3 regions of the Rhodococcus sp. NPDC078407 genome follow, and region 2 is predicted to be linked to each of the others. Evidence: predicted binding sites of a transcription regulator. Region 2 holds the regulator's gene; each other region holds the start of a gene.
The links. Region 2 encodes LexA, which represses DNA repair genes until DNA is damaged. Its sites were predicted from a motif close to CGAACANNTGTTCG; they were not measured.
Positions count from the first base shown of each region.

Region 1 (9,702 bases), on a different contig from region 2:
TTCGGTGCCAGTGGCGGTCTCGGCGGTCCCATCGTCGAGCAGCTCGCGAAAGCCGGTGCCCGCTTGACGGTGAGCGGTCGGAGCATCGAGTCGGACCATCACACGGCCAATGCCGATCTGACCCTGCCGGATTCGGCTCGCTCGGTGGTCGCGAAGGCCGTCGAACACCACGGCGGACTGGACGGGATCGTCATCGCCGCGGGTGTGGTGGCGTTCGGGCCCGTGACCGATGTGGACGACGACACCGTCGACGAACTGTTGCTGCTCAACTACCTTGCGCCGCTGCGAGTTCTGCGAGAGGCGCTGACAACCCTGGACCAGGGCGGGTTCGTGCTCAACATCAGTGCCGTCGTGGCCGACAAGCCGATGCCGAACATGGGGGCGTATTCGGCGAGCAAGGCCGCGGTCACTGCACTGCTGAAAAGCGTTCGTACAGAAGCTCGTAAGTCGAAGATCAGGATCGTCGACGTACGTCCACCGCATACCGAGACGGGACTGGCCACGCGTCCGATCTCCGGCGAGGCACCGAAGTTGCCGACGGGTCTGACTCCCGAATCCGTCGCGGCACGGATCGTCGCTGCGATCACCGACGACGAAACCGATGTCGGCGCGGACCAGTTCTCGTAGGCGAAAGATTCCTAGGCTATTGTCGGCATCGTGACCGAAACACATGTGACCGACGCGGGCAGAAGGCTCGTGCGTCGTCGCACCATCGATTTCGGTCTCGTCTGCACTTCTTCCTGTTCGTAACTGTCGATCGAACCCATCCCCGACGAGCATTTCCTGCTCCTCGGGCAGTTCCGGCAACCCTCGAAACGAACAGGACCTTCCATGACCACATCTGTTTCCCATCTCGGCGGCGTCATCGCTGCCACCGACGACGCAGTGCAGGCCGACCCCAAGAATGCCCAGGCGGTATTCCGGGCCTCGGCCACCGCGCACGACGCCGTCGCCAGCACCATCACTCTCGGTAAGTTCAGCGTCGAGGTCGACGAGCCACCGGCCCTCGGCGGCGCCAACACGGCCGCCAACCCGGTCGAGTACTACCTGGCGTCGCTGCTGTCCTGCCAGGTGGTCACGTACCGCGTCTGGGCCGAGAAGCTCGGTATCGTCGTCGACGACGTCAAGGCCAAGGCCGAGGGTGATCTCGACGTGCGCGGGTTCTTCGGTTTCGACGACGAAGTGCGTCCCGGATTCGGCGAGGTGCGGGTCGTCGTCACGGTCACCGGCCCGGAGACCCGGGAACGGTACGAGGAACTACAGCAGGCCGTCGATGATCACTGCCCTGTGCTGGACCTGACGCGCAACCCCACCCCGGTCCACACCGTTCTCGAAATCGGCTGACGCCGTGAGCGAGCGGACATTCGGCCTGCGTACCAGAGCAATTCACGCCGGAGCGAGGCCTGATCCTTCCACCGGATCGCGTGCCGTGCCGATCTACCAGACGGCGAGCTACGTGTTCGAGAATTCGGCGGACGCAGGCGATCTGTTCGCTCTGCAAAAATACGGGAACGTCTACAGCCGTATCGGAAACCCGACCGTCGCCGCCTTCGAGGAGCGCATCGCGAGTCTCGAAGGCGGCATCGGGGCGGTCGCGTTCGCCAGCGGGTTGGCGGCCGAGTTCGCTGTGTTCGCCGCCCTCGCCGGCACCGGGGACCACATTGTCGCGGCGGCCGGCCTCTACGGCGGTACGGTGACGCAACTCGACGTCACACTCCGGCGTTTCGGTGTGGACACGACGTTCGTGCCGGGTACCAATCCGGCGGATTACGCAGCAGCAGTGACGGATTCGACCAAGCTGATCTACGCCGAGGTCATCGGTAATCCGTCCGGCGAGATCGCCGATCTCGAGGGCCTTGCGGACGTGGCGCATGAGCACGGAATTCCGTTGGTGGTCGACGCAACCATGGCCACGCCGTGGCTGAGCCGACCCATCGAGTTCGGTGCCGACATCGTGATCCACTCGGCTACCAAGTTTCTCGGCGGGCATGGATCGACGCTGGGCGGCGTGGTGGTCGAATCCGGTCGATTCGACTGGGGCTCGGGCAAATTCCCGCAGATGACCGAGCCGGTGGCATCGTATGGGGGCCTGTCGTGGTGGGGAAACTTCGGCGAGTACGGCTTTCTGACCAAGTTGCGCAGCGAGCAACTGCGCGATATCGGCGGTGCGTTGGCACCGCAATCGGCTTTCACCTTGATTCAAGGTGTCGAGACGCTGCCGCAGCGCATGGACGCTCACGTTGCCAATGCTCGCGTCGTCGCCGAGTGGCTCGAACAGGATCCGCGGATCGACTACGTGAGATGGGCCGGTCTGCCCGGCCATTCACACCACGAGCGATCCCAGAAATATCTGCCCGCCGGTCCTGGTGCGGTGTTCGCCTTCGGCATCGTAGGTGGTCGGGACGCCGGCCGGACATTCGTCGAGAGTGTCCAGATTGCCAGCCACGTCGCCAACATCGGTGATGTGCGCACCCTGGTGATCCATCCGGCCAGCACCACCCACCGCCAACTCAGCGATGATCAGTTGGGCGGCGCGGGGGTGGGGCCGGAACTGATTCGGATCAGTGTCGGCCTCGAAGACATCGACGACATTCTCTGGGACCTGGATCAGGCATTGTCGCTGGCAACAGGAAAGGCGGGGTCATGAGCGAACGTACCTGGCAGGGGCCCTCCGCTCAGGAACGCCAGCGCATCATGCGAGAGACCACGACGGTCGCGATCGTCGGTGCGTCCAAGAACCCCTCGCGGGCATCGTATTTCGTCAACCGCTACCTGTCGTCGACGAGCAACTACGAGATCTTCCTGGTCAATCCGACCATCACCGACATCGAGGGAACAACCGTCTATCCGACGCTTGCAGACCTGCCGAAGGCCCCGGACCTTGTCGACGTATTTCGCAAGTACGACGACCTTCCCAAGGTGCTCGCGGAAACCATTGCGGTGCAGGCCAAGACGATCTGGCTTCAGCTGGGGCTGTGGCACGAGCAGGTGGCCCGCGACGCCGAAGCAGCTGGATTGAACGTCGTCATGGATCGGTGCCTCAAGATCGAACACGCGCGATTCAACGGCGGGCTGCATCTGGCCGGATTCGATACGGGAGTGATCGATTCGCGTCGTACCCGCGGTTAGCGGTTCATGCTTTCAAGAGACGGCCGCTGATCACAGTTGCCAACGCGCGTGGGGCCAAACGCACACTGCCGGCACTGAACTTGTTGGACAGGCCGGACACGACGCTCGCGGGAGTACGGCGAGAATCCAACGCGCGCAGGGCCGTCGAGACAACCTGCTCGGAGGTCTGGAAATTGCCTACCGCAGCGTCGCCGGTTCCGAGGACGTCGAAGAATTCGGTGCGCGTCGGGCCGGGGGAGAGGGCGAGGATCTTCAGCGGTGAGCGGCGGTGCTCGTAGGCGAGCGCCTCGGTGAAGTTCAACACGAACGCTTTGGTCGCCCCGTACACGGCCATGTTCGGTGTGGGTTGGTACGCGGCAGTACTCGCGATGTTGATCAGTGCGCCGGTCAGGTTCGGTAGAAATGCGTGTGTGAGGTCTACCAGGGCGCTGACGTTCAGTGCGATCTCAGCGGCGATGCGCGCGGAATCCTCGTCGGTGAACTTTCCGTGCGTTCCGAAGCCGGCATTGTTGACGAGGCTCGTGGGGGTAATTCCCTTGTTCGCTAGCGTGTTTCGTAGAGATCTGCCGACGCCGGGGACGCCCAGATCCATCGCCACCGCGGTGGCCGTGACGCCGTACTCGGTCTCGATCCTCGTTGCGAGGGTGTTCAGCCGATCGGCGCGCCGCGCCACGAGGACGACGTTCTCGCCGCGTGCTGCGAATCGGGTGGCGAATTCCTCGCCGAGGCCTGAGCTTGCTCCGGTGATGAGCACTGTGGAAGTCATGGGTTCCAATGTAGGCAGTGTCGATGTACTGGGTCTGTCGGGGACGCGGCATCGATCCGATGTGCCGCCTTCTTCCCGACTAAGTTGGATTGCATGAGCGAATACGACCTGCAACGCTTCGTCGACGCCCAAGACCCGGTGTGGAACGCGGTGACGCGTGAGTTGAAGGCGGGGCGGAAGCAGACACACTGGATGTGGTTCGTGTTTCCGCAGTTGGCCGGGCTGGGACGCAGCGCCACCGCTCAGCATTTCGGCATTGCGGATATGACCGAGGCAGAGCTGTACTTGTCGCACGAAGTGCTGGGACCGCGACTGACGAAGGCGTCTCGGCTGGTAACCGCTGTCGAGGGGCGGACGGTCGACGAGATTTTCGGCTATCCGGACAATCTGAAGTTGCATTCGTCGATGACACTTTTCGCCGAAGCCGCCCATGGTCCGTCCGCGTTCGGCGACGTATTGCAAAAATACTTCGCCGGTGAATTCGATGGTCGGACACTCGACTTGCTGGACGAGCGATACCGCTAGCATCGCACCCATGACCACTCCACTCGCCGGATCCATTGCCTTCGTCCACGCCAGCTGGCACCTGGACATCGTCGACCGAGCGCGTGTGGGATTCGCCGCTGAACTCGAGCAGCTCGGAAACGACGCAACGGTCGACGTCTTCGAGGTGCCCGGCGCGTTCGAGATTCCGCTCCACGCGCAGCGGCTCGCCAGAACCGGAAAGTACGCAGCGATCGTTGCCGCCGCACTGGTCGTCGACGGCGGAATCTATCGACACGACTTCGTCGAAACGGCCGTCATCGACGGACTGATGCGAGTGCAGCTCGACACCGATGTCCCGGTGTTCTCGGTGGTGCTCACCCCACACCATTTCCACGAACACGCCGACCACACCGAGTTCTTCACCGCGCACTTGGAGAAAAAGGGTGCCGAGGCGGCGCGGGCTGTCGTCAAAACCCTGACGTCGTTGGGGACCATCGGCTGACGGCAGGGTCGGAGACCAGCGAATTCGAGTTGTGGGAGATATCCCCAGCGACCTACTGCTGACTTACAAACTGCCGCTCGACGACAGGCGCACCCGCAGGGTCGCACAGTTGCAGCGTCGAGACGGGATTGGAAGGTCCTTTGTCACCAGGGAACCGTCGTGGCGGGTCGTCAGTCGTGATGTGGGGCGAAGTGATTTGACCGTTAACACATGCCACCGACAGGTTTTGATTCACGAATCTTCCTGCACAGCAATAGTTTTCGATTCAACAATGGTTGCCAGTCGAACGCATGTTCGATACGCTTGCACCTATGACGACGGAGATCTGGCAACTGAGCGAGAGCGAACTGCTCGCCGACGCTGCCGCGGTCTCCCATGACATTCAGTTGTTGGAAGCTCGGCGGATTGCTTTGGTCGCCGAGATCGACATCCGCGTCTCCCGGGAGAAGCTCGGCTTCCCCGGCCCCGCAGGCTGGCTCACCTCCACCACCCTGCTCACACCGAGCAAAGCGCACAAAGTCGTGGCCCTGGCCCGCGGACTGAAGAACTTCCCCGACATCGCCGACGCCGTCAACACCGGCAGCATCTCCGTCGACCACGCCGCCCTGATCCTCGACTTCGCCGAAACGCCACCGAAAGAACTCCCCCAACAAGGCCAAGACGACGCCAGAGCGGCACTGTTGACGTCCGCGACCGGACCCGAAGCCCGCACCGGACCACTACGCGCAGCGATCACCCGCCTCCACGACACCTTCGGAGGCAAAACCCCACCCGCCGAGGACACCGACCGCAACGAACTCTTCGCCTCCACCACCCTCAACGGACGCCTGGTAGCGAAGATGGATTTCGACGCCGTCACCGGCGAAAAACTACTCACCGCACTCTCCCCGCTCACCGCACCCCGCCCCGCAGCTGACGGCACCCCCGACGACCGCAGTCCCGCCAGACGGCGCGCCGATGCTTTCGGGCACATCCTCGACCGCTACCTCGCTATGAGCGATCGCCCCACCGAAGGTGGGGAGAAACCACACATCAACCTGCACATTCGGTTGCAGGACCTCCAGAGCCTGGGCGGTCAGAACAGTGACGACATCACCGACGACGAAACCACCCGCGCTGCAGCACAATCCAACAACGCCGCCGAAGGGGACGCAGTCGAGAACGACACCGCCACCGGACCCGGCAACCAGGCCCGTTCAGCGACCGCGGACCGTGGCGCGTATCGCGACTTGTTCGGCGACGGCTCCAGCGTCGGCTGGCTGCCCTGGATGGGGCCGCTCTCCCGCAACACCTCCCGTCAACTGGCCTGCGACTGCCTTTTGACCGCCATCGTCATGGACGAGAACGGCAACCCCCTCAACCTCGCTCGCACCGCCCGCACCGTCACCGCGAAACAGAAACGCGCCCTCACCGCCCGCGATCACGGGTGTGCATTCCCCGGCTGCGGGAAACCCGCCGCTTGGACCGAAGGGCACCATATTCGGCACTGGACCGACGGCGGACCGACCGACATGAACAACCTGGTTCTGCTCTGCGGATTCCACCACCGCCTGATCCATCATTCGGATTGGGAAGTGTTCATCGGCACCGATCAACACCCCTGGTTCGTACCCCCGGCATCCGTGGACCCCACCCGGCAACCGAGACGATCCCACGCCCGAGCCGGCCCCCACATCGCGTAAGCCCCGCACTCGAACCGCACCAAAACAAGCCAGCCCCGCACCGAGAACACGGTGCGGGGCTGGAAGAGGTTGCCAGTAAACCTGTTACGAGAAGGGAGCGGTCAGTCGTTGGCGTGCAACGCTGCGTTCAGTTCGACGCCCGTGCCCTTCCACGGGACTACCTCGACCGCACCCGAGAGTGAGTTGCGGCGGAACAGCAGGTTGGACTTTCCGGTCAGCGTCGCCGCCTTGACCACAGTGCCGTCCGGTCCACTGACCTTCGTGCCCGCGGTGATGTACAGCCCCGCCTCGACGACGCAGTCGTCACCGAGCGAGATGCCGAGCCCGGAGTTGGCACCCAGCAGGCAGCTCTTACCGACGGAGATGACGTTCTTGCCGCCACCGGAGAGCGTGCCCATGATCGACGCGCCGCCGCCCACGTCGGAACCGTCGCCCACGACGACGCCTGCGGAGATTCTGCCCTCGACCATCGAGTTGCCGAGCGTTCCTGCGTTGAAGTTGACGAAGCCCTCGTGCATGACGGTCGTCCCGCTGGCCAGGTGCGCGCCCAGACGAACGCGATCGGCGTCGGCGATACGAACGCCGGTGGGGACGACGTAATCGACCAGGCGCGGGAACTTGTCGACGCCGTAGACGGTGACCGGACCGCGGGCACGAAGTTTCGCGCGCACCGTCTCGAAGCCCTCGACCGCTGCAGGCCCGAAGTTGGTCCACACCACGTTGGCGAGCAGACCGAACAGGCCGTCGAGGTTCTGGCCGTGCGGCTCGACCAATCGGTGCGACAGCAGATGCAGACGCAGATACGCATCGTGCGCGTCGACCGGGGCGTCGTCGAGCGAGGCGATGCTGGTGCGTACCGCGACCACCTCTACGCCGCGCGCCTCGTCCGGTCCGACGAGAGCAGCCAAGTGCTCCGGGATGTCCGACCCCTCGAGCCGAATGGTGCCGGATTCGAATCCCGACCCGAGCTCGGGGCTCGGAAACCAGGTGTCCAGAACGACACCCGACGTCGTGATGTTGGCAAGACCGATTGCTGATGCTCCCTGTGCGCTCACGGCAGGAAGGATACGCGGTGGGTCCCGCGAGGTGGTTCGCCCGTCAGCACAGGTGCAGGGACTGTTTCGTGGATGCGATCCTGACGCCCAGTCGGTTCGTTACCGATTCGACTGTCGAGTGTGATCGCATCGGGATGCGGGCGGACGGTCGAGCACCGAGCAAGCTGACAGAGTGTCACCGGTGACCACCCGAGCCGGCTCGCGCAGCCGTGGCCCAACCGCAGCAATAGCCGAGGGTTTCTCGTTCACCGGATTGGTCATGGCCACGGCCGCGACGATCGTCCTCGGAATCGCGTTGGGTTTGGTTGTCGTAGGGCCGTGGTAGACATGCCCATCGGTTGACAGGGGGTCGCCGAGTCTGGGGGGACGTCATGAGTTCTAGCTGGTCCACACGTACGCGTTCGGCAGTGACGGTGATCGCTGCGGCGCTGATGGCCGTGAGCAGTGCCGTCGTCGGTTCGGGTACCGCCGCTGCCGATCCGAACTGCCTCGGAGCCGGCGGTTCTTCGGCCGTGGTCGCGCGGATCCCCGGGTCAGCGCTGGAAGGCCTGGCCGTCGACGGATCGGGACGCGCCTACGTCACAGATATCGTCTCCGGTCGGGTGTACCGCATCGATGCGCCGGGCCGGCCCGCGTACCCCATCGCGAAAGTCCCGAGCGGCGGCGGCGGAGCACTTGCTTGGATGCCCGACGGCACCTTGCTGGTCGGCTACGGAGCCGACCCCCGCGTCTTCGTCGGAGACTTCGTCAAGGCCGCGGGCATCGTGCGCCTCGACGTCGACACATTGGCCGTCACACCGTTCGCGAAGGGTTTGAGCGCTGCCAACGGACTCGCCGTTGCTGCCGACGGAACGGTGTACGCCACCAACGACTTCGGTTCGCTCATCGGTCGAATCGGTCCCGATGGATCCGTCGACCCGGCATGGGCGCGCTTTCCGAGCGCGAACGGCGCGGTTCTCGATGCGGCCGACCAGTATCTCTACGTGTCGCGAACCTTCCGAAACCCAGGGGTCAGTCGAATTCCGATCGCCAACCCGTCGGCACCGGAAAGCCTGCTCGACCTGTCGGGGCTGGGCTCGTTCGCAGCCCCGGACGGTCTGACGCTCGATGACGCCGGACGCCCCGTGGTCCCGCTCAATGCCGGCGGATCCGTCGTTCGCATCGACGCGCCGGGGGCCACGTGCGTGATCGGCACCGGTACTCGGCTGACGAGTGTTGTCGTCTATGGGCGCTCCCAGCAGGGTTTTTCCAGCGGAAGATTGTTCGGCGCAGGCTTCGACGGCGTGGTCCGCGAGATTCCGGGGCCCGAAGCCTAGGGTTGTCGCCGTGACGCTCGAACTGCATGCCGACCCGATAGACCTCACTGCTGCGCTCGTGGACATCCCCAGTGTCAGTGAGGACGAATCGCGCATCGCCGACGAGGTCGAGCAGGCGCTGCGAGAACAGACCACCGGCTTCGAGATCATCCGAAGCGGCAACGCCGTGCTGGCCAGAACCAATCGCGGGCTGGGGTCGCGGGTGATGCTTGCCGGTCACCTCGACACGGTTCCGATTGCAGACAACGTGCCGTCGAGGCGCGAACACGACAGTGCCGAGGGCGACATCCTGCACGGGTGCGGAACCGTCGACATGAAGTCGGGCGACGCGGTGTTCCTGCACCTCGCCGCCACGATCGAGAACCCCGCCCACGATCTGACTCTGGTGTTCTACGACTGCGAGGAGATCGCGGCCGCGCGCAACGGGCTGGGCCGCATCGAACGGGAACTGCCCGAGTGGCTCGAGGCAGACGTCGCCATCCTCGGCGAACCGTCCGGCGGTTTCATCGAGGCCGGTTGCCAGGGGACGCTGCGCGTGCGGCTGACGGCGTCGGGCACCCGAGCGCACAGTGCTCGTTCCTGGTTGGGAGACAACGCGATTCACAAGTTCGGTGCGGCACTCAACCGCCTCGCTGCGTATCGGGCTCGCACCGTCGATATCGACGGCTGTGTGTATCGCGAAGGGCTGCAAGCGGTCCGGATCTCCGGCGGAGTCGCCGGCAACGTCGTTCCCGACGCGGCCGAACTCGACGTCAACTTTCGCTTC
Region 1 is NZ_JBITUQ010000039.1:2,433-12,134, forward strand. Features, by position in the region: gene ACIGGF_RS24350 (SDR family NAD(P)-dependent oxidoreductase) at 1-627, shown strand, start outside; gene ACIGGF_RS24355 (OsmC family protein) at 832-1,344, shown strand; gene ACIGGF_RS24360 (O-acetylhomoserine aminocarboxypropyltransferase/cysteine synthase family protein) at 1,349-2,647, shown strand; gene ACIGGF_RS24365 (CoA-binding protein) at 2,644-3,129, shown strand; gene ACIGGF_RS24370 (SDR family NAD(P)-dependent oxidoreductase) at 3,134-3,895, opposite strand; gene ACIGGF_RS24375 (DUF1810 domain-containing protein) at 3,989-4,420, shown strand; gene ACIGGF_RS24380 (6,7-dimethyl-8-ribityllumazine synthase) at 4,431-4,883, shown strand; gene ACIGGF_RS24385 (DUF222 domain-containing protein) at 5,195-6,565, shown strand; gene dapD (2,3,4,5-tetrahydropyridine-2,6-dicarboxylate N-succinyltransferase) at 6,667-7,620, opposite strand; gene ACIGGF_RS24395 (hypothetical protein) at 7,802-7,945, shown strand; gene ACIGGF_RS24400 (SMP-30/gluconolactonase/LRE family protein) at 7,992-8,936, shown strand; gene dapE (succinyl-diaminopimelate desuccinylase) at 8,947-9,702, shown strand, end outside.
Region 1: a site for LexA is predicted at 5,167-5,180, ahead of ACIGGF_RS24385 (DUF222 domain-containing protein). Genes of this name have one in related genera too.

Region 2 (9,702 bases):
GATCTCGGCTGCCGAGGACGCGTTGCGAAGCGAGGTGACGAATTCGGGCTTGACCAGTGCGCGGGCCAGGCTGGAGAGCAACTTCATGTGTGCCGAGCCGGCTCCGGCCGGCGCTGCGATCAGGAAGACGAGGTCTGCGGGGCCGTCGGGCGCACCGAAATCGACCTTGGGGTCGAGTCGGGCAAATCCGAGGGACGCCGAGGTGACGGCTTCGGATCGGCAGTGCGGGATGGCGATTCCGCCGGGCAGGCCGGTCGCCGACTGTGCTTCGCGGGCGAGCGCGGCGTCGCGGAGAGCGTCGTTGTCGGTTGCGCGACCGGCAGAACCGAGAACGCCTGCGAGGCGCTCGATCACGTCAGCTTTGGATTCGCCGAGATCTGCGTCGAGGAGGATCAGTTCCTCGGCGATGATCGGACGATCTTCGGTGGGGGTGGACATTGCAGACTCCTAGAGACGGTTCGAGGAAGGGGAGAGCGTGGACGGGGAGACGGAGGTGGAGATGTCGAGCGCGCGAACCGTCACCGAATTCGGGTGGGTCTGCTCGGGCAGGGGAAGCGTGGTGCCTGGTAGCGCGGTGGCTGCCGTTCCGTAGGCCACGGCGCGGCGAAGTTTGTCTGCGTCGGAACAGTTCTCGGCATCGGCGAGGATGTAGCCGGCGAGGGAGGAATCGCCCGCACCGACGGTGCTGACCGCCGTTATCGGGGGCGGGCTGGCGAACCAGGATCCGTCCGCGGTGACCAGTACGGCTCCGGCGCTGCCGAGGGTGGCCAGGACAGCGCCGACGCCTCGACCGAGAAGTATGGTGCTCGCGGCGATGGCTGCAGTGGGGTCGCCCTGTGCTGCAGCATCTTCCAGCTCGCTCGAATCGTACCCGGTGAGTTGGGCGAGTTCCTCGGAATTGGGCTTGATCAAGTCCGGGGCCGACGCCGGGAACCCTGCAGCGAGAGCCAGCAGTGGTTCGTCGGACGTATCGACGGCAACCTTCGCAGAGGTGGCGCGCAGAGCGACGACGAGCTCGGCGTACCAGCCGACGGGCAAGCCCGGCGGCAGGGAACCCGAGAGGACCACCCATTCGGCATCGACTGCGAGACCGATGATTCGATCGCGTAGCTCGACGCGGGTGTGCTCCGACACCGTGGCGCCCGGCTCGTTGATCTTGGTGGTGGTACCACCGAGCTCGCTCACCGTGATGTTGGTACGCGCCGGACCCGACGTCGGAACGGCGGAAAACCGCACACCTTTGTCGGACATCGCGTCGAGCAAGGGATCTCCGACATTGGCCGGGAGTACGGCCAGTGCCTCCACTCCGGATCCGCCGAGGACACGGGCGACGTTGACGCCCTTGCCACCCGGGTCGGTGACCGACGTCGATGCCCGATGTACGCCGCCGCGAACGAGCGGTGCGTCGAGTGTGACCGTGCGGTCCATACTCGGGTTGGCCGTGAGTGTGACCATCATGCGATCACCACCTCGATTCCTTTGTCGCTGAGATTCTTACGGTCGGTGTTGGTGATATCGCTGTCGGTGACGATGACATCGATGGATTCCACTCTGGCGAAACTCACCAGGTGTTCGCGGCCGATCTTCGACGAGTCGGCAAGCACCACAACGTGATTGGCACCGTGGACCATGGCCCGCTTGACCGCTGCCTCGTCGCTGTCCGGGGTGGACAGGCCGTGTCCGACGCTGATGGCGTTGGTTCCGATGAACGCGACGTCCACCCGGAGCCATTCGAGGGCGCGTAATGCTTCGTCACCGACGGCGGCCTGGGTGGTTCCGCGGACCCGCCCGCCGAGCAGTCGAAGGTTGACGGCCGGCATGGTTGCGGCCCGGGCTGCGATCGGCACCGAGTTGGTCACCAGTGTCAGTTCGCGATCGTGCGGCAGTAGGCCCGCGAGCCGTCCTGTGGTGGTGCCCGCGTCGAACACCGCGCTTCCGCCGACCGGTGGCAGGAAGGCCAGCGCTGCAGCTGCTATTGCATCCTTCTGATCGGCGCGGGTGAACTCTCGCTCGGAGACGCCGGGCTCGAGCGTCGTCAGCGCAGATGCGGGTACGGCTCCACCGTGAACGCGCCGCACCACTCCCAGTCGATCGAGGGTGGCGAGATCGCGTCGCACGGTTTCGGTGGTGACGCCGTACGTGGCGGAGAGATCGTTGACGGAGACGCGGCCGTGCGTGCTGATCAGTTCGGCGATCGCGTGCTGTCTTTCTTCGGCGTACACCTGCGTCTCCTTCCGAGTTGATGTTGCTTTATGTTGTTTTACGCCCGTGTGTGTTGACATGTCAAGGCTTTGGAGTAATCTCGGTCACAACACAGGCGAGAAAATGAGCGCGCCACAGCTCGCCGAACAGATGCGATGATCTTTTGTTCACGCAAGATCCGAGGAGGACCACATGACGGGATCGGTCAGCACCGCGTCGACCGGACACGCAGGCACGACAGTTGATGCCGCCGGGACCGGAGCGGCGCAGACGACGCTGCGCGGTACGCCCGTCGTACCCGGTGTCGGATACGGCCCTGTCATCCGCCCCGGTGCCCGCCCGTCCATTCCCGCCGATACCGGCGAGGTGGCCGAGGCGGACCGCGAATCCGAGAAGGCGGTGTTCGATGCCGCCGCGAATGCCGTCGCCACTCGACTGCGCGGTCGCGCAGAGCTGGCGACGGGAGCTGCGTCGGAGGTCCTCTCGGCCAATGCCGCGATGGCAACGGATCGCGGCTGGCTCGGTGCGGCGCGCTCCTCCATCGCCAAGGGCAGCTCTGCCGTCACCGCAACCGCAGCAGCCACCGAGAAGTTCGCGGCTATGTTCACCCAGCTCGGCGGACTGATGGCCGAGCGGGTGACCGACCTGCGTGATATCCGCGATCGCGTCATCGCCGAGATCCTCGGCGTTCCGGAGCCCGGTGTTCCGGTGCCGGAAGAACCGTCGGTGCTGTTCGCCGACGATCTCGCACCCGCCGATACCGCCGGCCTCGACCCCACCCTCATCGTCGGACTCGCTACCTCGCTCGGCGGCCCGACCAGCCACACGGCAATCATCGCCCGCCAGCTCGGTATCCCATGCATCGTCGCGGTGGCGGGGCTCGACGACATCGCCGCGGGCACGCACGCGTCCGTCGACGGAACCAGTGGCCGCATCGACCTCGAACCGGACGCCGAGTCCGCCCGCGCTGCAGTGATCTCCGCCCGCGACGAGCTCGACCGGGTATCGAAGTGGACGGGTCCGGGCACCACCGCCGACGGCCATGCGGTCGACATCCTCGCCAACGTGCAGGACGGGGCAGGTGCCCGCGCCGCGCGATCGAGTGCAGCCGACGGCGTCGGACTGTTCCGTACCGAACTGTGCTTCCTGGACCGCGATGTGGAACCGACCGTCGACGAGCAGGCCGAGATCTACGGCCAGGTGCTCGATGCCTTCGCAGGCATGAAGGTCGTCGTGCGCACTCTCGACGCAGGCTCGGACAAGCCGCTGCGGTTCGCCACCCATCCCGACGAGGCCAACCCGGCACTGGGAATTCGCGGTATTCGCATCGCCGAGGCGGATCGCGGCATTCTGTACCGCCAGCTCGACGGGATCGCAGCAGCCGCCAAGGCCACCGACTCCTCCCCGTGGGTGATGGCTCCGATGATCGCGACCGCGCTGGAGGCGAAGGACTTCGCCGCCGACGTCCGCGAGCGGGGCCTCACCCCCGGCGTGATGATCGAGATTCCCGCCGCGGCTCTGCTCGCCGAACACATCCTCGAGCACGTGGACTTCCTGTCCATCGGCACCAACGATCTGGCTCAGTACACGATGGCCGCGGACCGGATGTCTGCGCAGCTCGCCGGGCTGACCGACCCGTGGCAACCGGCGGTGTTGGCGCTCGTGGCTCACACCGCAGCGGCCGGTGTCAAAGTCGGCAAGCCCGTCGGTGTGTGTGGCGAGGCCGCTGCCGATCCGCTCCTGGCGTGCGTGTTGGTGGGGTTGGGCATCACGTCCCTGTCCGCTGCGTCGGCTGCCGTCGCACACGTGGGTTCCAAGTTGGCAACGGTCACCCTCGATCAGTGCAAGGCCGCAGCTGCTGCTGCCCTGAAAACCGACAGCACCGCCGCCGCCCGTGAGGCAGTGAGCGCGATCCTCGGCTGACGCAATAGTCTCTTGCCATCATGAGAAATCTGGGTTGGGCGCTGCACGGAAACGGACGAACCGTCGAGGCCGGAGCGGTGGTGGCACCGGACGAGCGGTTGACCTGGCCGCGCACCATCGGGATCGGCATGCAGCACGTCGTCGCGATGTTCGGCGCGACGCTGCTGGTCCCGACGATCACCGGCTTCCCGGTCTCGACAACGCTGCTGTTCTCGGGTATCGGAACGGTCCTGTTCCTCGTGATCACCAGGGGCCGGGTGCCGAGCTACCTCGGATCGTCCTTTGCATTCCTGGCACCTCTCGGTGCCACCCAGGCCGACGGCCCGGCTGCTCAGCTCGGTGCAGTTCTGTGCGTAGGTCTCGTTCTTGCCGCCATCGGTGTCGTCGTCAAGGTCGCAGGCCGACGCGTGTTGGACGCCGCGATGCCTCCTGTCGTGACCGGTGCCGTGGTGGTGCTCATCGGGCTCAACCTCGCTCCGGCCGCAACCACGTCGTTCGAGGCGCAACCTCTGATCGCCGCCGTCACGCTGGTCGCCATCCTGCTGGCCACAGCGGTCGGACCAGGGCTGGTCGGCCGGCTCGGAATTCTCGTCGGTGTCGTCGTGGGCTGGGTGTTCGCCGCTGTCACCGGTGGCATCGCGCAAGCCCGGCTCGACGCGCTGGACGCGGCGAGCTGGATCGGCCTGCCCGAGTTCCGCGGACCAACGTTCGAGCTCTCGGTGATTCTGGTGGCACTGCCGGTGGTGATCGTCCTCGTCGCCGAGAACGTGGGCCACGTCAAGGCCGTAGCGGCAATGACCGGCAAGAACCTCGACGACGTAGCCGGTGATGCACTGATCGCCGACGGCCTGGCCACCACGCTGGCCGGAGTCGGTGGTGGTTCGGGTACCACCACGTACGCCGAGAACATCGGCGTCATGGCGGCCACCCGCGTCTATTCGACGGCGGCGTATTGGGTCGCGGCCGTCACCGCGATCGTGCTGGCGTTCTCGCCCAAGTTCGGTGCCCTGATCTTCACCGTGCCCGACGGCGTCATCGGCGGCGCAACATTGGTTCTGTACGGGCTCATCGGACTGCTGGGCGTTCGCATCTGGACCGACGCGAAGGTCGACTTCACCGATCCGGTCAATCTCATGGTGGTCGCCGCGGCGCTCGTCGCGGGTATCGGTGACCTGACGCTGTCGGTCGGCTCGGTGGAACTCGGCGGTATCGCGTGGGGCTCGCTCGGAATCCTGATCGGCTACCCGATCGTCTCGGCGCTCGCCCGAGGCAGAACGGGCAGGCGGAGCTAGCGAGGGCGGTCACGGATCGCGCGCGTTTTGGTCATCGACCCCCGGTGCACTGCGAACGTACTGTTGAACGGTGACGTCAGTCGCACCGACGACCGCGCTGTGACACCCCTTTCTCGTGGTCGACGACGGTGCGCATCGAACAAGGAGATCTGCGTGGAACGCACACTTTTCGAGCCCGAGCACGAGCTGTTCCGGGAGTCGTACCGGAAGTTTCTCGAACAGCACGTAGCGCCCAATCACGCGAAGTGGGAAGAGCAGAACATCGTCGACCGCGGCGTCTGGGTCGAGGCCGGTAAGCAGGGCTTCCTCGGAACTGCTGCGCCGGAGGAGTTCGGCGGCGGCGGAGTCAAGGACTTCCGCTACAACGCCATCGTCACCGAGGAAACCACCCGCGGCGGCTACAGCGGCATCGGCTTCACACTGCACAACGACGTCGTCGCGCCGTACTTCATCGAGTTGGCCAACGACGAGCAGAAGCAGCGTTGGCTCCCCGGATTCTGCTCGGGTGAGCTGATCACCGCGATCGCCATGACCGAGCCGGGCACCGGCAGCGACCTGCAGGGCATCAAGACCAAGGCCGTCCGCGACGGCGACGACTGGGTGCTGAACGGGTCGAAGACGTTCATCACCAACGGAATCAACGCCGATCTCATCATCGTCGTGGCCTGCACCGACCCGGAAAAGGGTGCCCAGGGCTTCAGCCTGTTGGTCGTCGAGCGCGATATGCCCGGCTTCGAGCGTGGCCGCAATCTCGACAAGATCGGTATGAAGGCCCAGGACACAGCGGAACTGAGCTTCACGGACGTTCGAGTGCCCGCAGCCAACCTGCTCGGCGAAGAAGGCATGGGCTTCATCTACCTCATGCAGAACCTTCCCCAGGAGCGGCTGTCGATCGCCGTCGTCGCCGCGGCGGCCATGGAATCGGCACTGGACATGACCATCCAGTACTGCCGCGACCGCAAGGCGTTCGGTAAGTCGATCGGCAAGTTCCAGAACACCCGTTTCGTGTTGGCGGAGTTGGCAACCGAGACCACAGCCACCCGCATCATGGTGGACAAGTTCATCGAACTGCTCAACGACGACAAGTTGACCGTCCAGGAAGCCGCGATGGCGAAGTGGTGGACCACCGAGAATCAGGTCAAGTTGATCGACCGGTGCCTGCAGCTGCACGGCGGCTACGGCTACATGAAGGAATACCCGATCGCCAAGGCATACATGGACTCTCGCGTCCAGACCATCTACGGCGGCACCACCGAGATCATGAAGGAGATCATCGGTCGCGGATTGAATCTGTGATCCGCTGATCGTTCAGGACCGACGAGAAGGGCCGCAGCGTGTGTGCTGCGGCCCTTCTTCGTTGTGTCCGAACAGAGTTCAGAGCTTGCGCATCACGGTGACGACCTTGCCCAGGATTGCCGCGTTGTTGCCCGGAATCGGCTCGAACAATGGATTGTGCGGCATGAGCCACACCTCGCCCTTGGATCGCTTGAACGTCTTGACGGTGGCCTCGCCGTCGATCATGGCCGCCACGATATCGCCGTTGTCCGCCACGGACTGTTGCCGAACCACCACCCAGTCGCCGTCACAGATGGCCGCGTCGATCATCGACTCACCGACGACCTTCAGCAGGAACAGAGAACCCTGACCGACCAGCTCGCGGGGGAGTGGAAACACATCCTCGACGGCTTCCTCGGCAAGAATCGGTCCACCGGCGGCAATGCGACCCAGAACGGGAACGAACGTGGGCGTCGGCAACCGGTCCTGTTCCTCGGACGAACCGTCGACCGCGGCCGCGGCTTGATCTGCCTGCACCTCGTCGAGGCCCCGTACGTCGACCGCGCGGGGGCGGTTGGCGTCGCGCCGCAGAAATCCCTTCCGCTCCAGAGTCCGCAGCTGATGGGCCACCGACGACGTCGATGTCAGGCCGACGGCGTCGCCGATCTCGCGAATGCTGGGCGGGTAGCCACGCTCGGTCACCGATGCTCTGATGACCTCGAGCACTTTGCGCTGACGCTCCGTCAGGCCGGCGCTGATGTCGGTGCCGACCTCCATGGCCTTGGGCGTCGGCTCCGCGGCCGGTTTCCCTGCCGCGACCTTCGTGGTGGCGGTCGTCTTGGAACCCGTCGTCTTGGAACCCGTCGTCTTGGAACCCGTCGTCTTGGAACCCGTCGTCTCGGCACCCGTGGTCGACCTCGTCGAGGTCTGGTCCTTCATGCTGTCGGCCTCCTGCTGGTGTTCTGGATCCGGTCTGCGTGGTTCTGTCTGCGCGGACTGGAGTTGATGGTGTCGACTCGTGTGGCGTGTGGTTTCTGACACGAATCTAGCGTGTATCAGCTGTTGAATCAAACATCTGTTCGACTCGTGTCGCGTTTTCTACAGACTTTGTCGGAGGCTCGTGATAGAACTTCGAACAAGCGTCCATCGAACGCCTGATCGAACAATCGATCCAATGAGCGAAGACGAGGTTCCGATGACCATCACCACCGATCGTCCCACCACTGCAGGTGTCCGTACCCGGTCCACCGTCGTCGAGCGTCGCCGCCGTGCTCGTCCCGCGCTGCGGAGTTCCATCGAGATGCGCAGTTCCGTCGAGATGCGCAGTTCCGTCGAGATACGCGAGGCGCGGACGACTCCGTGCCTGCCGGTGCTGGAGCCGTCGTGGACCGACGTCACCGATCGCGAGGCGGCAGATCGCGAGTTCGACGAGACCTCGGCGCACTTCGCCGGTCAGTCCGTTCGGATGCGATCGATGGTGTTGTGGGTGCTGGCAGTCGTCGTCGTGGCCGCCGGCCTGATCGGTATCGCCAATCTCCGGGCCGTGTCACCGGATGCCGGCGCGCAGCCGGCCGGTGTGGTCGAGGTGCACGACGGAGCTGTGGTCGAGTATGCGCCTGTCGGATGACCACCGGTCCCACTGCGTGCGTCATGACTGAGTATCCTCGACTGACTGCCCCGACCGAGATGTTCGACGTCGGAGCATCGGCTACGACGGAGGCTCCTTCATGCATTGCCCGTTCTGCAGGCACCCCGACTCGCGCGTGGTCGATTCGCGCGAAATGGACGAGGGGCAGGCAATCCGCCGTCGTCGCTCCTGCCCGGAATGCGGTCGTCGCTTCACCACGGTCGAGGCCGCAGTGCTCGCTGTCGTGAAGCGCAGTGGCGTCACCGAACCGTTCAGCCGCGAGAAAGTGGTCAAAGGCGTACGCCGGGCCTGCCAGGGGAGAGATGTCGACAACGACGCACTCAATCTCCTGGCTCAGCAGGTGGAAGATGCCATTCGCGCCGCCGGTTCCGCCGAGATTCCCAGCAACGAGGTGGGCTTGGCCATTCTCGGCCCGCTTCGCGACCTGGACGAGGTCGCGTATCTGCGATTTGCGTCCGTGTACCGATCGTTCAGCTCGGCCGAGGATTTCGAGAAGGAAATTCACGAGCTGCGTAAGCACCGAGAGTCTGCCGACATCGACTGACGGCCCGGTTCGTCAGCGCGCTTGATCCGCGATCGCCTTCTCGATGCGTTTCTCCGAGACCGGGTACGCCGTCCGAATTCCTTGGGCGAACAGCCCTACCCGCAGTTCTTCGATCATCCAGAACAGTTCCTGCACACCGGCGCTGGACTTTCTGCTGTCCGGAAGCGAATCCAGTAGCCGTCCGTACGAGGCGTAGACGCGGTCGAGTACGTCCATCGCAGCCGCATCACGCCCTGCACTGCTCGGAAGCGTGGCCAGCCTCTTGGTTGCCGCAGCCAGATATCGGGGCAAGTCCGCGAGCCTGCGAGAGCCGAATTCGGTGATGAAGCCGCGAAAAACCAATCCTGCGAGCTGTTCGCGGACATCCTCGGCAGGCTCACCGGAGGCCGTCTGCAGTTGTCCCGATACGGCAAGAGCGCCCGTCAATACAGGGCGAACGAGGGCGAGCGCCGCGGCAGTGCGCTGCGGAACCTCGGCGTTGACCGATGCTCGTAGTCTCTCGAAGGCCTCCGGATCCCGAACCGGCCCACCGTGCGCGTCCATTGCCTCCTCGACCGCCAGAACTCGGCATTCCTCCAGGAGGGCATCGACTCCGCCGTACGGATTCTGCCCGAGGGCCAGGCGTTCCGCAGTCGGGAGACCGGCCAGCAGAGCTTTCGTACCTTTCGGTGCCGTCGACAACAGCAGAGTGCGGGTACCGGAGCGCATCGCTGCTCGCTGTTGGGCGGGTGTGCTCAGCACTCGTACCGCCACGCCCGGTCCTTCCGGTACGAGGGCCGGGTACCCGGTGACCTTCTGTCCGCCCACATCACGGGTGA
Region 2 is NZ_JBITUQ010000032.1:24,181-33,882, forward strand. Features, by position in the region: gene ACIGGF_RS23255 (fructose-specific PTS transporter subunit EIIC) at 1-438, opposite strand, end outside; gene ACIGGF_RS23260 (1-phosphofructokinase family hexose kinase) at 448-1,458, opposite strand; gene ACIGGF_RS23265 (DeoR/GlpR family DNA-binding transcription regulator) at 1,455-2,222, opposite strand; gene ACIGGF_RS23270 (phosphoenolpyruvate--protein phosphotransferase) at 2,395-4,125, shown strand; gene ACIGGF_RS23275 (uracil-xanthine permease family protein) at 4,146-5,417, shown strand; gene ACIGGF_RS23280 (acyl-CoA dehydrogenase family protein) at 5,571-6,713, shown strand; gene lexA (transcriptional repressor LexA) at 6,792-7,469, opposite strand; gene ACIGGF_RS23290 (hypothetical protein) at 7,867-8,319, shown strand; gene nrdR (transcriptional regulator NrdR) at 8,420-8,884, shown strand; gene hrpA (ATP-dependent RNA helicase HrpA) at 8,897-9,702, opposite strand, start outside.

Region 3 (9,702 bases), on a different contig from region 2:
TGGTCTTGACGATGTGGTCGCTGACCCGCAACGAATCTGCCGGTCCGGCAGCGGAACCGGGAGGAAACGCGCTGTCGATCGGCCACGTGCGTCTGGTGGTGTTGCGGACCTTCGTGAGAATGGACGTGCTGATATCCACCCAATTCGCTTCTTGCGGTGCGTCCCGAAGTTCGGTGGCAGCACGCGCGAGAACCGAATCCGGCTCTACCGGGTTCGCCATGTTGCCAACCTTTCACTCAATGTTGCTCGTGCTCTGGTCAATTGACCTCGTACAGCTCCGGCCGACAACGTCATGATCGCGCCGATCTCGGGGTGCGTCAGACCCTCCACCTCGCGAAGCAGCCAGCAGGCCCGCTGACGGTAGGGCAGCTCGGCGAGGGCAGCCCCCAGCTCGGTCATGAAGCTGTCGGCTTCGACGTCGGCTTCCGGATCGCTACCCGCACCCGTGCTCTTGCGTTCGAATACCCAATCCTCCGCTGGAGGAACGCTACGACGTCGTCGATTGTCGATCACCTTGTGCGACACCAGCGAGAACAACCATGTTCGCAGTGCCGAGTCCCCACGAAAGTTGTCCAGACCCTTCCACGCTGCCACGAATGCGTCCTGCACCACCTCTTCGGCGGCCCCCTGATCGGACAACATGTTGCGCGCGTACCGAAACATCTCCGGGCCGTAACGCCGGACGATCTCCTCGAACGCATCGGTCTCGCCGAGCGCGGCAGCGCCGACGAGAACGCGGTCCGACGCGTCTACCCACTCCATCGGGCCCAGTCCTTCCTATATCGTGACGTAGATCACTTTACGTGGACGTGCGTTTCGACCATCCGGCTACGACCAACTCCTGTCACACACTCTGCATCAGAATCGAATCGAAGAGAGGCATTCATGAGCTCCACGACGGACACCAAGGCAACCGTATCCGCAGCAGGCGAGGGAAAGACCGACATCACCACCAAGTCGGATTCCGTTCTCGTCAGCTCGCAGGGCCGCACCACCATTGCCGATACCGTCGTCTCCAAGATCGCCGGCATCGCCACCCGTGAGGTTCAGGGAGTGCATGCAGTCGGCGGCGGAGCCAGCCGCGCGATCGGTGCTCTCCGTGAGCGCATCCCCGGTGCCCGCGTCAACCAGTCGCAGGGCGTCTCGGTCGAGGTCGGCGAGCGCCAGGCAGCTGTCGACATCGACATCGTCGCCGATTACGGCGTCTCCATCGCAGACCTCGCCGCGGGCATCCGCCGCAACGTCATCAACGCCGTCGAGCGTATGACCGGTCTCGAGGTCACCGAGGTCAACATCGTCGTCCACGACATCTTCCTCGACGACGGCTCGGAAGAGGACGACACCATCGAGCCCGCCACCACCCGAGTGCAGTGACCGAGCCGCACATGGCGGATCGTGACAGGTCCGAGGACATCGCCGACGCCGTTCTGGCGGTCGACGGTGTCGTCGGGCTGCACGGCGGCATGTTCGGTGAGGCCGCGACCTACCTGCCCGGACGCCGAATCGCCGGCATCCGAAGCGGCGAAAACGGAACCGAGGTACACGTGACACTGGAGTTCGGTGTTGCGGTCCGTGACACCGCCGACGCCGTGCGTCGCACCGTGGCCGCGATGGTCGACGGTCCCGTGCACGTCACCGTCGAGGACGTCGTGCGAGTCTGAATTGTGCGAGTCTGACCAGGTGAACGATCATGCAGCGCCCAGCCGAGCCGCCGAGTACAAGGCGGCTCGGCGCGCTGTGGCGCGTGAGCATCACCCCGACATCGGCGGAGACCCGGCTCGCTACCTTGCCGAACTCGCCGAGGTAGATCGAAAGTTCGCCGTACCTCCCCAGGCCCCCCTGGCTTTCGCGAGCCCGCCGACCGTGTTCCGCGCGTCGCCGATCCCGGCTCCCTTGCGCACTCTGCCCAAGCGCATTGCTCGAATCCACAAACGCGTCACCCGGCGCAACTACTTCGAACTCTGACTGGAGATCAAGACCATGACCACTGCAACCATCGGTTTGTTCGTGGGACTTCTGCTGGCCATCGCCGCAGCAGCCGGTGGTTTCACCGGCTTCCTCATCGCCATCGTCCTCGGCGGCCTGGGCTTCTTCGTCGGCCGCTACATCGACGGCGAGCTGGACCTCAACTCGATCATGCGTGGTCGCGGTCGTGACTGAGACAGCTGTGGAGCCCGGTGAGCGCGGCTCACTGGAAATCAAGCACAAAGCCGTCGAGCGTCTCGCTGTTCTCGCAGCTCGCAGCACCGACGCAGTCACCGACCGCCACCCAGGACTACGCGTCCTGGGCGGACGTGAACTGCCCAAGGCAGACGTGACGATCAGCGGCACACGCGTTCGCGCGAAAGTCGACGTGGCCGTCACCTGGCCGGCACCGCTGGCCGAGGTCGCCGCCAACGTCCGAGCAGCAGTAGCCAGAGACCTGTCCGAGCTGGGCATCTACACCGTCGACCGAGTCGACGTCACCGTGCAATGCGTGCCTGCCGAGACGGCCACCGACGACGAAGGGAGAGTCCAATGAGCGCCAAGACGAGCAAGAAGCCGGTAGCAACTCCCACCGCGGCCGTCCCCGCTGTTCTTTTCGCACTTCTCCTCATCGCGGCCGGCATCGTTCTCGGCCGCGAGGCGCTGCTGAAACTGGGCGCACTCGACGGACCGGAGTGGGTCGGCCCCGCTGCGGCACAGCTGGACGGACTCACCGCGCAGAGCTGGATGCTGCCGGGCGGTATCGCAGCAGTGGTCGTCGGATTCATCCTGGTGTTCGTCGCTGTCAAGCCCCGTCGACGTACGCACCGCGCCCTCACCGAGCAGGACGTCTGGCTCCGCAAGGGTGACGTCGCTGCCGTGGCTCGCGCCACCGCGCTCGACAACGCCGAAGTCGAGTCCGCGACGGCCAAGGCCGGCAACAAGAAGGTCACCGTTGCCGCGTCCACCGTGATGGGCACCGACACCTCGACCCTCAAATCCTCGATCGTCACCTCCGTGGACGACGCCCTCCGCCCACTCGCGTCGGCACCGAAAGTCCGCACCCGAGTGCGAACGACAGGACACACCTCATGAACCGCGTCAACGCTTCGGTCGACCGAACCAGCACGGCGGTCGTCGGACTCGCATTGATCGCCCTCGGCGGCGGAGCAGTCGCGTGGGAGCGCGGCAGGTTCCCGGGCCGGGAGCGCATCGACGCCGCTTTCGTCGACACCACCGTCGACGCCGGTTGGTGGCCGTGGGCTCTCGGAGCGGCCGCGATCGTCCTCGTTCTCATAGGCCTCCGGTGGCTCTTCGCGCACCTGCCTCGCCGTTCGGTCGGCATCGTCGCGCTCAGCCACACAGCGAATTCCGAGTCGTTGGCTTCCGACGTCGACGGCAAGCTCGGGGTCGATTTGAGCACGGCCGCCAAGAGTGCCGCCAAGTCGTTGGCAGCCCACGACGGCGTCGTGTCCGCATCCGGCCGCTCGGTGTCCGACCGCGGAGAGCGGGTCGTGGAGATCACTGCGACTCTCGACCCGGCCGTGACGTCGCTCGACACGATTTCCGCCGCAGCAGCACAGACTCGTGACGACATCTTGACGTCCCTGGAAGGAACGCCCGCTGCTGTGCGAATTCTGTTGCAGTGCGGCAAGTCTCGAAAGCAGTCCGCTCGCGTGAGCTAGAACTCGATCTCCCCGATCAGTCCATGATGATCCGATCCGGGGAGATCGATTCTGTCGAGCGATCGAGCATGGCCGCTGTTGGACAGAATGTGGTCGATGCCGATGACAGCAGGCGTGCCCTTGTCCGTGGGGTACGTCGGCACCAGGCCCTTACCCAATTGCGCTGCGGCGTCCGAATATCCGGCATCGAGGAGATTGCGGAACTTCTTGTGCGAATATGTCGTGTTGAAGTCTCCACTGACGATCACCGGCCCGGTTCGCGACACCGCCTCCACATCGTCTCGCAGCGTGTCCAATTCGGCGGTCCAGATGTCGGCCGGAGTGATGAAGGCAGGGCCGGGATGCACGGCCAGTAGTGAGATCGGCTCGGAGTCCGGAACTTCGATCCGGGTCGCAAGATTCATCGGGCCGTACCCGGCGAGTTCGCGGCTGCCGGACAGCGGCAGGCGACTGTAGATTCCGGCTCCGCCGCCGCCCGTCGCGTACGGCCGCAGAAAACTGTAGGGAAAGAGCTCGTCCATCCCGGCGTCACGCAGGCCGATCACCGACGCATCGGTCAATTCCTGGATCGTGACGACGTCGACGGTGTTTTCGCGCGCCTGATCCACCACCGACGTCGGATCAGCGCTCCCCACCATCAGATTCGCTTGCATCACGCGCACCCGCACACCGTCTTCGCTCGGTGCCGCGTCGGCTGTGTACAGCGGGGCGTACGAGAGCGCACCTGCTGCCAGCACCAGCGCCGAGACTCCCGCGAGAATCCACCGCCTACCGACGAGTGCCACGACGGCACCGAGTGCGACCGCGATGAACATCAGCGGAACGAACGACGCCAGTGCAATCAGCACGTTGATGCGGGTGTCGGTGTAGTAGGCACCCAACGCCACCAGCCCGGTCAGAATGCCCAACGTTGCGATCGTGCCGGTGAGTATCCGTACCCAGGTTCGCTGCATCGGTCCGAGGGTAGCTACGCCCGAACGCCGAGGGTGAGCGCGGTGAATGTTGTCCAGGTCAGGGACACCAGACCGCGAACCGCTGCGAACGAGAACGCCGTGGACCACACCGTGCGGGTGCAGGGCTCGGGCACCGGCACACCCGCGAATCGATCGGCGAGCCAATCCAACGTCAGTGGTGCGCCGAGCGGGTGCAGCGACAGGTGTTCGCTCAGCCGGTCTCGTAGGTACGTCACGTGAGCGCCGGCTTCGTTGTACCGCTCGACCTGCCCATCCACGTCATCGATCGCGATGATTCGGTCATGTACCGCTTGGATCACCAGAAGCGGAACCGACGGGGCGATGCGACCGGGCTGAATGTCGTGGAACACCTGAACGATCTCGGGCAGCGCGAGCAGGTCGGCCAGAGGAATATCGATGTAGTTGTCCAGATCGTGTTTGGCCAGGCGGGCGACGGCTCGGACGGTCGTCATCGACTCGACGGAATCGAGAATGCGCAACCCCTCCTCGTCGACGTACTGCCGAACGACCCGATCCAGATCCGGGTAGGTGCGCCGTAGACCCGCTACCACCAGCGTCGGCAATGCTGCGTGCAGCGTGGCATTGAGCCGGGTGAACGCCGAAGCCGGATCGCCGACGGGCGAGCCGAGTGCGGCACCGACCAGCTCGATCTCCGGCGCATACTCCGGGGCCATCTCCGCCGCCCAGGACGTTGCCAGCCCGCCGCCCGAGTAACCCCACAGTGCGACCGGCGTGCTGTCGTTCAACTCGAGCGGCTCGAACGACAGCACAGCACGAATGGCGTCGAGTGTGCAGAATCCGGGTTCCTTCGGCGCACCCCAGTGTCCGTCGGGTCCCTCGTGATCCGGAATCGAGATGGTCCACCCACGGCGTAGGGCATGCAGAACCAGCAGGAACTCGAACTGCGGAACCGCCCCGAACGCCTTCGCGCCGCGGCGAAGGGCATAGGACGGGAAACACGAGGACGCAACGCCGTCGATCGCGCACTGATACGACAGCAGCACCGGCTCGGCATCCTGTGGCCGCAACACCGTCGTGACGCCGGCCTGCGGAAACCCGCCCAGATCGACGGTGCGGTAGAGCAGCTGCCAGGCGTCGACTCGTTGACGCACCCGACCGAACATCGCGACCTCGACCGGCCTGACCCTCAGAATCGTCCCCGGTCGAGCCGCTTCGTAACCCTCGGGCGCGACGTAGAAGGAATCGTCCTCGGGCCTGGTCGCGTCGCTGCGCATCGGTGCTCGTTCCACCGGCCAGGACTGTTCGTCCTCCATCGATCTGTCGACGCTCATGTGCCACCGCTTCTTGTCCGAGTCTCTTCGTCACACTAACTTGCCCTCAACGACCTCATTTCATGCAGCCTGCTGCCAATTGGTGATCAGAACGTCGGTCGCGTAGCTGAGGTCGAGGCCTTCACCACCCCAGTTCGGGACGATGGCGTCGGGCGCGATCCCGTCGTATCGTCGCCGAAGTTCCTCCGCATCACCGGCGGTCACCGGAGCGTGAATCATCGCGATCCCCGAAGGATGGTGAAACGAGAAGCGTTGATCACCGACGGCGTCGATGAAGAAGTACCCGTCGTGCAGCGCTCGATGGTGTTCACCGCACAGCAGGACCAGATTGTCGAGTGACGTGGCACCTCCCCGTGAGCGGTAGGTGACGTGATGAGCGTGCAGGAATCGGGTGCGCTCGCAACCCGGCACCGTGCAGCATCTATCTCGAATGATCAACTGACGCAACTGGGTACGGCCCGGCGCTTTCGCAGTCGAACTCCACCGCACAGTTTTTCCCAGCCGGCCGTGGCCGACGGTTCGCATGACCGCGGAACACAGCACCTGCGCGAGAGTCTCGTCGTCGAGGCCGGGCCCGTCGTCGAAATGAGCATGATCGCATCCGGCTTCGGTGCTGTTGCCGATATGGACCAACACCTCCGCAGCCGGCGAAACGACCGGAGAATCCACCGCAGCGCAGACCATCTCGGCCATGGCAATCATCGCCGGCACCGGGTTGGGCGGTGCAGGGGCTGCCCGGTCGCCCTCGGATTCGTCCTCGGTTCGCGTCCGCTCGTACTCTGCCCTGGTCAACGCGGCGAGAAGCCGCTTACCGTCCTCGGGCCGAAAGCGTGCAGTCAGAACGAGCGAGCCGTCTTCCTCATCCCACCGCCACCGCCCGGTACACGGATCGAGGTCGACGCCATTGCCCCTGGTAGGACGCATTGCCTTCTTCAGACCGCGGCAGAGACGTTCGATGTGCGCAGCGGGTGCGTCGAGCGCCTTCTGCAGCAACGACGCCTCGTTCTCGGCCGTGGCCACCCGCGTCATCGCGCGCACCTTGGAGTACGAGATGGTGCCGCTCAGGTACGCCGAGGTGATCAGCGGCAGCTCACGCATCGCCTTGGCCACGCGCACCTGCTCACGGGCCGTGTGCAGATCGACTCCCGCACGCCAGGACAACCAGTGCGCACAGGACCGCATTTCCCAGGCGGCCCATCCGCGTCGAGAATCGAACTCACCCACCAGAATCAGATACTGCGCCGACGCCGCAGCGATCTGACCGGCCAGAGCGCAGATCTCGGTCTCGATATCTCTCGTCTCGATCCGCCCCGCCTCGGATCCCACCTCGGCCATGTCGATCATGAACGCCCCCATTCATCGAATGCATGTTCGAGCAATGTACGACGAGGCACCGACAGGAAACTTCTCGATGGGCCCGACGCGTCCCCGCGGGGACGTCTCGAGCTTGCTTTCTCACTGTTGGGCCCGATACTGACACCAGATGCTGGTTCCGACGAAGGGTGGCACGTGAGCGACGACCCGACGGCACGAGAACAGGCCACGAGGCATCCGGCATCGGAGGCGCAGCGAATGCCCTACATGGCCGACGACCGCAACCCTCTCGCGCGCTTCAGCAGTCCGCTGCGGGGAACATGGTTGACGTCGCTGTTCGGCGCAGTGCTGCTCGTTGCACTGCCGATCATCACGGTGACGGGGCTGCTCTCGTACAGCGCCTACGGACCCCAGTTCGGCCAGGCCAGACCCGGTGACGTGGGGTGGTTACGGCTGCCGCACTTCGACTGGCCCACCGATCCGGCCTGGCTGTATCAACTCACGCAGGGCCTGCACGTCGGGCTCGGGCTCATCATCGTGCCGCTCGTCATCGCCAAACTGTGGTCGGTGATGCCCAAGCTCGTCGAGCTGCCGCCGGTGCGGTCACCTGCCCACGCGCTCGAAAGACTGTCGCTGTTGGCACTGGTCGGAGGTCTGCTGTTCGAGATCGTCACCGGTGTTCTCAACATCCAGTACGACTACGTGTTCGGTTTCGACTTCTACGCCGCCCACTACTTCGGTGCCTGGGTGTTCATTTCCGGATTTCTCGTCCACCTGTGCCTCAAGGTCCCGCTCATGTGGCGCACCCTGAGGTCGGAATCGCTGATGGACGTGCTGCGCGCCCGCAACGAAGCTCCGGATCAGCAGGACGACGACAATGCCCCGGCGACCATGACCCGACGCGGTGCCATCGGCTTGGTGGCCGCTGGAATGGGGTTCGTCGCTGTGCTGACGGTCGGTCAGACGCTCGGCGGCGTGCTGCGCAAGGCGGCGATTCTGTTGCCCCGCGGGCGTTCGTACGGTGACGGCCCCAACGACTTTCAGATCAACCGAACGGCCGAGGCTGCGGGCATCACCGAGGCGCAGACCGGGGCTGACTGGCAATTGACGATCAGCAGCGCAGCCGAGGACGCGGTCCCCATCGTATTGTCCCGAGGCAGGCTGCTGTCGATGCCGCAGCGCACCGCCGAACTTCCGATCGCGTGCGTCGAAGGTTGGTCCACCACACAGACGTGGACCGGCGTGCCGTTGGCCGAACTCGCCGCGCTGGCAGGCGTACCCGCACCGCGATCGGCGGAGGTGAGCTCGCTGGAGCAGAACGGCGCGTTCACCCGTGCGGTACTGCAGGGAAACCAAGCGGCGCATCCGAACTCGCTGCTGGCCTTGAAGGTCAACGGTGTCGATCTTTCGCTCGATCACGGATTTCCCGCCCGCGTGATCGTTCCGGCTCTTCCGGGGGTCCACAACACCAAATGGGTTGCGCGCATCGTGTTCCGACCGTGACTTGCCACGACCGGCCGTGTCGTAAAGAGTGACACAGGCCACCGAGCAGTCGCCGGCACGTGAGGAGAACCGATGAGCGAGACGACCACACCGCCCCCGAAGTGGAAGGTGGTCGGCCCCGGACTGGTGGTCGCCGCCACCGGTATCGGAGCCGCCGATCTGGTCGCGACTTTGGTCGCCGGCTCGCGTTACGGCTACGCCCTGCTCTGGGTCATCATCGTCGGCGTCGTCATGAAAGTTGTTCTGGTGGAGGGTGCCGGACGCTACACGTTGGCCTCGGGCAACACGATATTCCAGGGCTGGCGGTCGCTCGGAAGATGGACGACGGTGTACTTCGCGCCGTACATCGTGATCTGGGGATTCGTCTACGGTGCTGCGGCGATGTCGTCGAGCGCATTGCCGATCGTCGCGCTGTTCCCTGGCTTGGATCTGAAGGTCGTGGCCATCGCGTCCGGACTCCTCGGTTTCGCACTGATCTGGCTCGGTAGCTACGGCTTCTTCGAGAAGATCATCACCGTTTTCGTCGGCATCATGTTCGTGACGGTGATCGGCGCTGCGGTGGTGGCGGTTCCCAACGTCCCCGCGATCATCAAGGGCATCGTGCCCACCATTCCCGACGGCTCCATCGTGTATGTCCTCGGCCTCGCCGGCGGTGTCGGCGGCACCATCACGCTCGCCGCATACGGCTACTGGCTCCGCGAGAAAGGCTGGATCACACCGAAATTCATGCGGGTGATGCGGATCGACAATTCGATGGCCTACGTGATCTCGGGCATCTTCGTGCTGGCGATGCTCATCGTCGGTGCCGAACTGCTCTACTCTTCGCAGATCGCCATCTCCACCGGCGATCAGGGTCTGGTTCAGCTGTCCGATGTGCTGGCCGAGCGCTACGGCACCGTGTTCGGCTACGTCTTTCTCATCGGCTTCTGGTCTGCGTCGTTCTCGTCCCTCATCGGGGTGTGGAACGGG
Region 3 is NZ_JBITUQ010000004.1:265,649-275,350, reverse strand. Features, by position in the region: gene ACIGGF_RS07225 (hypothetical protein) at 1-220, opposite strand, end outside; gene ACIGGF_RS07220 (RNA polymerase sigma factor) at 205-762, opposite strand; gene ACIGGF_RS07215 (Asp23/Gls24 family envelope stress response protein) at 886-1,374, shown strand; gene ACIGGF_RS07210 (Asp23/Gls24 family envelope stress response protein) at 1,386-1,661, shown strand; gene ACIGGF_RS07205 (hypothetical protein) at 1,681-1,965, shown strand; gene ACIGGF_RS07200 (hypothetical protein) at 1,981-2,160, shown strand; gene ACIGGF_RS07195 (Asp23/Gls24 family envelope stress response protein) at 2,153-2,521, shown strand; gene ACIGGF_RS07190 (DUF6286 domain-containing protein) at 2,518-3,060, shown strand; gene ACIGGF_RS07185 (hypothetical protein) at 3,057-3,650, shown strand; gene ACIGGF_RS07180 (endonuclease/exonuclease/phosphatase family protein) at 3,647-4,603, opposite strand; gene ACIGGF_RS07175 (lipase family protein) at 4,618-5,916, opposite strand; gene ACIGGF_RS07170 (HNH endonuclease signature motif containing protein) at 5,977-7,260, opposite strand; gene ACIGGF_RS07165 (molybdopterin-dependent oxidoreductase) at 7,489-8,733, shown strand; gene ACIGGF_RS07160 (Nramp family divalent metal transporter) at 8,806-9,702, shown strand, end outside.
Region 3: a site for LexA is predicted at 7,277-7,290, ahead of ACIGGF_RS07170 (HNH endonuclease signature motif containing protein). Genes of this name have one in related genera too.